DNA from 2 places in the Streptomyces sp. BK022 genome. Region 1 is predicted to be linked to the other one. Evidence: riboswitches for the same ligand, from Rfam matches in the RefSeq annotation. Region 1 holds a riboswitch; the other holds the start of a gene.
The links. A riboswitch is a leader RNA that binds a small molecule or an ion and turns the genes downstream of it on or off. The one in region 1 is predicted to bind glycine.
Positions count from the first base shown of each region.

Region 2: it holds a riboswitch for glycine, as region 1 does, so the genes downstream of both, gcvT (glycine cleavage system aminomethyltransferase GcvT) here and gcvP (aminomethyl-transferring glycine dehydrogenase) in region 1, are expected to answer to the same signal.

Region 1 is NZ_SHKU01000004.1:9,898-13,125, forward strand. It holds partial or broken gene EV284_RS16480 (DNA polymerase IV) at 1-554, shown strand, start outside; gene EV284_RS16485 (PRC-barrel domain-containing protein) at 473-847, opposite strand; glycine riboswitch at 968-1,062, shown strand; gene gcvP (aminomethyl-transferring glycine dehydrogenase) at 1,236-3,228, shown strand, end outside.
Region 2 is NZ_SHKU01000002.1:935,117-938,344, reverse strand. It holds gene EV284_RS10380 (enhanced serine sensitivity protein SseB) at 40-831, opposite strand; gene EV284_RS10375 (AAA family ATPase) at 896-1,558, opposite strand; glycine riboswitch at 1,740-1,828, shown strand; gene gcvT (glycine cleavage system aminomethyltransferase GcvT) at 1,979-3,106, shown strand; gene gcvH (glycine cleavage system protein GcvH) at 3,226-3,228, shown strand, end outside.

The sequences.
Region 1 (3,228 bases):
TCCGAGACGCTGCGGGGGCCCACGGACGACCCCTCGGTCATCCGGGAGGCGGCCGCGCGGCTGCTGGACTCCGTCGACACCACCGGCGGGGTGCGGCTGCTGGGCGTCGGCGTGTCGGGGCTCGCCGACTACACGCAGGAGGACCTCTTCGCCCAGGCGGCGGGGGAGCCGGCCGAGGAGACGCCCGAGGAGAGCGCCCTGGACTTCGGCCCGGGGACACCCGAGCCCGCCGCGCCGGAGTGGCGGGCGGGCCAGGACGTACGGCACCCGGAGTACGGGCACGGGTGGGTGCAGGGCAGCGGCCTCGGGCGGGTCACCGTGCGCTTCGAGACCCCGCTCTCCGCGCCGGGCCGGGTACGGACGTTCCGGTCCGACGAGGCCGGTCTGGAACCGGCCGACCCCCTGCCGCTCGTGGCCCAGGTGGAGGCGGCCACCGCGGAGGGGGAGGCGGACGGCGGATGAGGGGAGGGGGTCAGACGTCCTCGGCGCCCGCGACCTTGCCGAAGTCGCGGTCCGGGGTGGGCCGGGCGGCGGCGCCCACGTCGAGGCCGTAGTGGTGGTAGAGCTGGAGTTCCTGCTCGGGGGAGAGATGACGGCCCACGCCGAAGTCGGGGGCGTCCTTGATGAGGGCGCGTTCGAAGGGGACGCGGAGCGCGCCGTCGACCAGTTCGCTGGGCTCCAGCGGGACGAAGGCGTCGCGGGAGAAGAGGCCGGTGCGCACCGCCGCCCATTCCGGGACGCCGGTCGCGTCGTCGAGGTACACCTCGTCTATGGTGCCGATCTTGGTGCCGGCGCGGTCGAACGCCTTGCGGCCGATCAGGCTGCGCGGATCGATGTCGGTCTGCACGATCCCTCTCCCTCCACATGGTCGCAACTCATCCGTAAGCACTACAAAAGAGCAGAATCAGCCGGGCGGCCACTCGAACACCGCGCTCCGGACCCCCGCTGGTAGTCTGAAGTCGGCTGCTGACCCCGTGCGGGAGAGTCCTCCGAGTCGTTCGGAGGCGCCGAAGGAGCAACTCCTCCCCGGAATCTCTCAGGCTCCCGTACCGCACGGACGAGGTCACTCTGGAAAGCAGGGCGGGCGTCACGGCTCCCGCTCTCACCGACGGTGCAAGCCGGGGTCCGCTGGCCCCGGTGAAGCTCTCAGGTACGAGATGACAGAGGGGGAGGCCGGTGGGCACCCGAGCCGTGGTGCCCCTCGCAGGTCGCGTCAGACCAGGAGGCCTCCGCACATGACCGCCCCTCGCATTCCGCTCGCCGAGCTCGAAGCGGGCATCCCCTTCGAGCAGCGCCACATCGGACCCGACCAGGAGGCGCGGGCCAAGATGCTCGCGCAGGTCGGCTACGGCTCCCTCGACGAGCTGACCGCCGCCGCCGTGCCGGACGTGATCAAGAACGCCGACGCGCTCGACCTGCCCGGTGCCCGCACCGAGGCCGAGGTCATCGCCGAGCTGCGCGGTCTCGCCGACCACAACCAGGTCCTCGGCTCCATGATCGGCCTGGGCTACTACGGCACCTTCACGCCGCCGGTCATCCTGCGCAACGTCATGGAGAACCCCGCCTGGTACACGGCCTACACGCCCTACCAGCCGGAGATCTCCCAGGGCCGGCTGGAGGCCCTGCTGAACTTCCAGACGATGGTCGCGGACCTCACCGGGCTGCCCACCTCCGGTGCCTCCCTGCTGGACGAGGGCACGGCCGCCGCCGAGGCGATGGCGCTCTCCCGGCGCATGGGCAAGAACAAGAAGGGCCTCTTCCTGGTCGACGCGGACACCCTGCCGCAGACCATCGCCGTCATCGAGACCCGCGCCGAGCCGGCCGGTGTCGAGGTCGTCGTCGCCGACCTGAGCGACGGCATCCCGGCCGACATCGCCGCCCGCGACATCACCGGCGTCCTGCTCCAGTACCCGGGCGCCTCCGGTGCCGTACGCGACCTGAAGCCGGTCGTCGAGCAGGCGCACGGGCTGGGCGCCCTCGTCACCGTCGCCGCCGACCTGCTCGCGCTCACCCTGCTCACCTCGCCCGGTGAGCTGGGCGCGGACATCGCGATCGGCACCACCCAGCGCTTCGGCGTCCCGATGGGCTTCGGCGGACCGCACGCCGGCTACATGGCCGTGCACGAGAAGTTCGCCCGCAGCCTGCCCGGCCGCCTGGTCGGCGTGTCCGTCGACGCCGACGGGCACCGCGCGTACCGCCTGGCGCTCCAGACCCGCGAGCAGCACATCCGCCGCGAGAAGGCCACCAGCAACATCTGCACCGCCCAGGTGCTGCTCGCCGTCATGGCCGGCATGTACGCCGTCTACCACGGCCCCGACGGACTGCGGACCATCGCCCGCCGCACCCACCGCTACGCCACGATCCTCGCCGAGGGACTGCGCGCCGGCGGTGTCGAGATCGTGCACGGCGCCTACTTCGACACCCTCACCGCGCGCGTGCCCGGCCGGGCCGCCGAGATCGTCGCCGCGGCCCGCGAGGGCGGGGTCAACCTGCGCCTCGTCGACGCCGACCTCGTCTCCCTCGCCTGCGACGAGACCACCAACCGGGCTCAGCTCGAGGCCGTCTTCGCCGCCTTCGGCGTCGAGGGCGACATCGAGGCGCTCGACACGGCGGCCGAGGACACGCTGCCCGAGGCGCTGCTGCGCACCGACGACTACCTCACCCACCCGGTCTTCCGCGAGCACCGCTCCGAGACGGCCATGCTGCGTTACCTGCGCAAGCTCTCCGACCGCGACTACGCGCTCGACCGGGGCATGATCCCGCTCGGCTCCTGCACCATGAAGCTGAACGCGACCACCGAGATGGAGCCGGTCACCTGGCCCGAGTTCGGCGCGCTGCACCCCTTCGCCCCCGCCGAGCAGGCCGAGGGCTACCTCACCCTCATCCGCGAGCTGGAGGACCGGCTCGCCGAGGTCACCGGGTACGACAAGGTCTCCCTCCAGCCCAACGCCGGTTCCCAGGGCGAGCTGGCCGGACTGCTCGCCGTACGCGCCTACCACCGGGCCAACGGCGACGCGCAGCGCACCGTCTGCCTCATCCCGTCCTCCGCGCACGGCACCAACGCGGCGAGCGCCGTGATGGCCGGGATGAAGGTCGTCGTCGTCAAGACCGCCGGGGACGGCGAGATCGACGTCGAGGACCTGCGCGCCAAGATCGAGCAGCACCGCGACGAGCTGTCCGTGCTGATGATCACCTACCCGTCGACGCACGGCGTCTTCGAGGAGCACG
Region 2 (3,228 bases), on a different contig from region 1:
TAAGCGCCCACCGGCGCGGGCCCCGCGAGCCCTGATGCCTCAGTTGCCGAACTGGTAGAAGGGGCGCACGTTCGTCCTCAGCCAGTCGGCCACCGGGTCCTGGGTGGCGTCCAGGAGGACGAGGTTGACGGGCCAGGGGGCCGGGGCGCGGCCGAGTGCCTTGCCGAGGGCGTCCAGCGGCAGCGCCCGCGCGTCGCCCTCCCAGTGGGCGAGTTCGACGCCGACGAAGAGCACCGGGTCGGCCGTCTCGATGACGGCGAGGCAGCGCCGGGCGCTGACCACCACCCCGGTCGCGGCGAACTCGGCGGAGGCGGCGGCCAGGAAGTCCACCGGGTCCTCCTGCCAGTCGGGCTCGAAGAGCCGCACCCGGCCACCGGAGGCGGGACCGTCCAACGGGGAGCCCCCGGCCCGGCACAGCGCGGCCACCGCGTCGGGCGGCAGCGGGAGTCCGACCACGCCGCCGGGGTTGATGACGACGCCCGCCTGCGGCGGCAGACCGCGCGCGAACTCCACGGCGGGGGCGACGGTGTGCGGGAGGTGTCCGCCGGGCGACTGCCGGAACTGCTCCTCGGAGCTGAACACCGGGACGTACACCTGGCCGTCGATCTCGACGGTGGGCAGGTCCAGCGGACCGCTGTGCGGACCGCCGCCGTTGGGCAGGGGTATCCAGACGAAGCTTCGGGCCAGCACCTCGATGACGCGGGCGCCGGCCGCGGGTATGCCGAGGGCGGCGGAGAGGACCTCCTCCAGTTCGTTGCCGGGCCAGCCGCCGTGCGGGTGGGGGTGTGCCTGTGCCGGGAAGTCCGCGGGAAGGTCCGCCGGGAAGTCCATGTGCCTACCGCCTGCTGGGAGTCATGCTGTGGTGCAGAAGGCTATCCGGTGCGCGTGCGGGCGCTCACCTGGCGAACTCGATCCGCGTCAGGCCGTCCGCCGAGGCGCGGTCCAGCAGGACGACCGAGCCGCAGCCGGCGGGGCTCTCGCCGCGCTCGACGGCGTCCAGCAGGCGGGCGGTGGTGCCGCGGTGGCGGTGGAAGGCGTACCGCGAGACGCCCCGGCCGCGCTCGCGCTGGCCGTGCCGGGCGGTGTCGGCGGACACGTCGAGCAGGATCAGGTGCAGGGTGCCGCCTCTGCGGCGCGCCTCGCGGGAGAGCCAGGCGCGCACCCAGGGCTGGGTGCCGCAGTCGTGCACCACGACGCCCTCGCCCGAGGCCAGCTCGCGGCGCAGCCCGGCGTAGTGGGCGAGGCGGACCAGCGGGCGGTAGAACGCGTAGGGCAGTGCGGCGGGGAGCCGGGCGGCCCAGCGGTCGCGGGCGTCCTGGGAATCGACGCGGCGGCCGGGGACCGTGCGGCGCATCAGGGTCGACTTGCCGCTGCCGGGCAGCCCGGTGACGACGACGAGGTCGCGGGGGTCGAAGCGGAGGGTGCGGGGGCCGCCGGGGCGGTCGCGCAGGTCGCGGACGGCCGGCGCGGGGCGGCCCGCCCGCTGCCGGGCGCCCGCGCAAGGCCGCTGCCGCACCGGGATGCCGGTGGTCGTGGCGTACACCGTGGACCTGTTCACCGTGATCGTCCCTCCCCCAGTGGGCTCAGGTCATCCCCTGCCCAACTCATGTAAAGAGAAGGTAATGCGCGCGGTCGCCGTGCGGGTCCCGGATCGGCCACAGGCATGTCACAGCCGGTGGCCCCTTCAGGGCCGGGCGCCGCCGTGCGATGATGTGCCCGCCAACTGCATACCGGCCGTTTGAATCCGCGCGGGAGAGTCCCCATCCGGGGCGCCGAAGGAGCAAGTCCCTCCCTTGAATCTCTCAGGCACCGTTACCGCGCGGGCGAGGCACATCTGAAAAGCGGGCCGCTGTCGAAAGCGACCCCACCCAAGGTGCAAGCCAGTGACCGTGCGGGTCATGGCGAACCTCTCAGGTTCCGATGACAGATGGGGAGGAACGTTCCTCGCCCCATCCCCCGTTGCCCTGGGAGACGACCGATGAGTAGCACAGACCCCAACGCCCCGCGCCATACCGCGCTCGACGCCGTGCACCGCTCGCTCGGCGCGACGATGACCGACTTCGCCGGCTGGGACATGCCCCTGCGCTACGGCTCCGAGCGTGACGAGCACCAGGCGGTGCGCACCCGGGCCGGGCTGTTCGACCTCTCGCACATGGGTGAGATCACGGTGACCGGCCCCGGCGCCGCCGCCCTGCTGAACTACGCCCTCGTCGGCGACCTCGCCTCGGTCGGCGTGGGCCGCGCCCGCTACACCATGATCTGCCGCGCCGACGGCGGCATCCTGGACGACCTGATCGTCTACCGGCTCGCCGAGCACGAGTACATGGTCGTGGCCAACGCCTCCAACGCCCAGGTCGTCCTGGACGCGCTGACCGAGCGCGCGGCCGGCTTCGACGCCGAGGTCCGCGACGACCGCGACGCCTACGCGCTGCTCGCCGTCCAGGGCCCGGAGTCCCCCGGCATCCTCAAGGCCGTCACCGACGCCGACCTCGACGGCCTGAAGTACTACGCCGGGCTGCCCGGCACGGTCGCGGGCGTCCCCGCGCTGATCGCCCGTACCGGCTACACCGGCGAGGACGGCTTCGAGCTGTTCGTACGGCCCGAGCACGCCGTCCGCCTCTGGGAGGCGCTGCTGGAGGCCGGCTCCGCCGCCGGTCTGGTGCCGTGCGGGCTGTCCTGCCGGGACACCCTGCGCCTGGAGGCGGGCATGCCGCTGTACGGGCACGAGCTGACCACCGGGCTGACCCCCTTCGACGCCGGTCTCGGCCGCGTGGTGAAGTTCGGCAAGGAGGGCGACTTCGTCGGCCGCGAGGCGCTGGCGAAGGCCGCCGAGCGTGCCGAGGCCCAGCCGCCCCGCGTGCTGGTCGGCCTCGTCGCCGAGGGCCGCCGGGTGCCGCGCGCCGGGTACGCCGTCGTCGCGGACGGCGAGGTGATCGGCGAGGTCACCTCCGGTGCCCCCTCCCCCACCCTCGGCAAGCCGCTGGCCATCGCCTACGTCGACGCCGCGCACGCCGCCCCCGGCAGCACCGGTGTGGGCGTGGACATCCGGGGCAGCCACGAGCCGTACGAGGTCGTGGCGCTGCCCTTCTACAAGCGCGCCAAGTAGACACTGGCCCCGGGTCCGGCCGGTCCCCGGCGTGACCCTGCGCACATTCACCCGCTCTTCAGCGGTTCGAGCCCTTTTCGCCCGACCAGCACGTCCTCGCGTACAGGAGAATTCAGGTCATG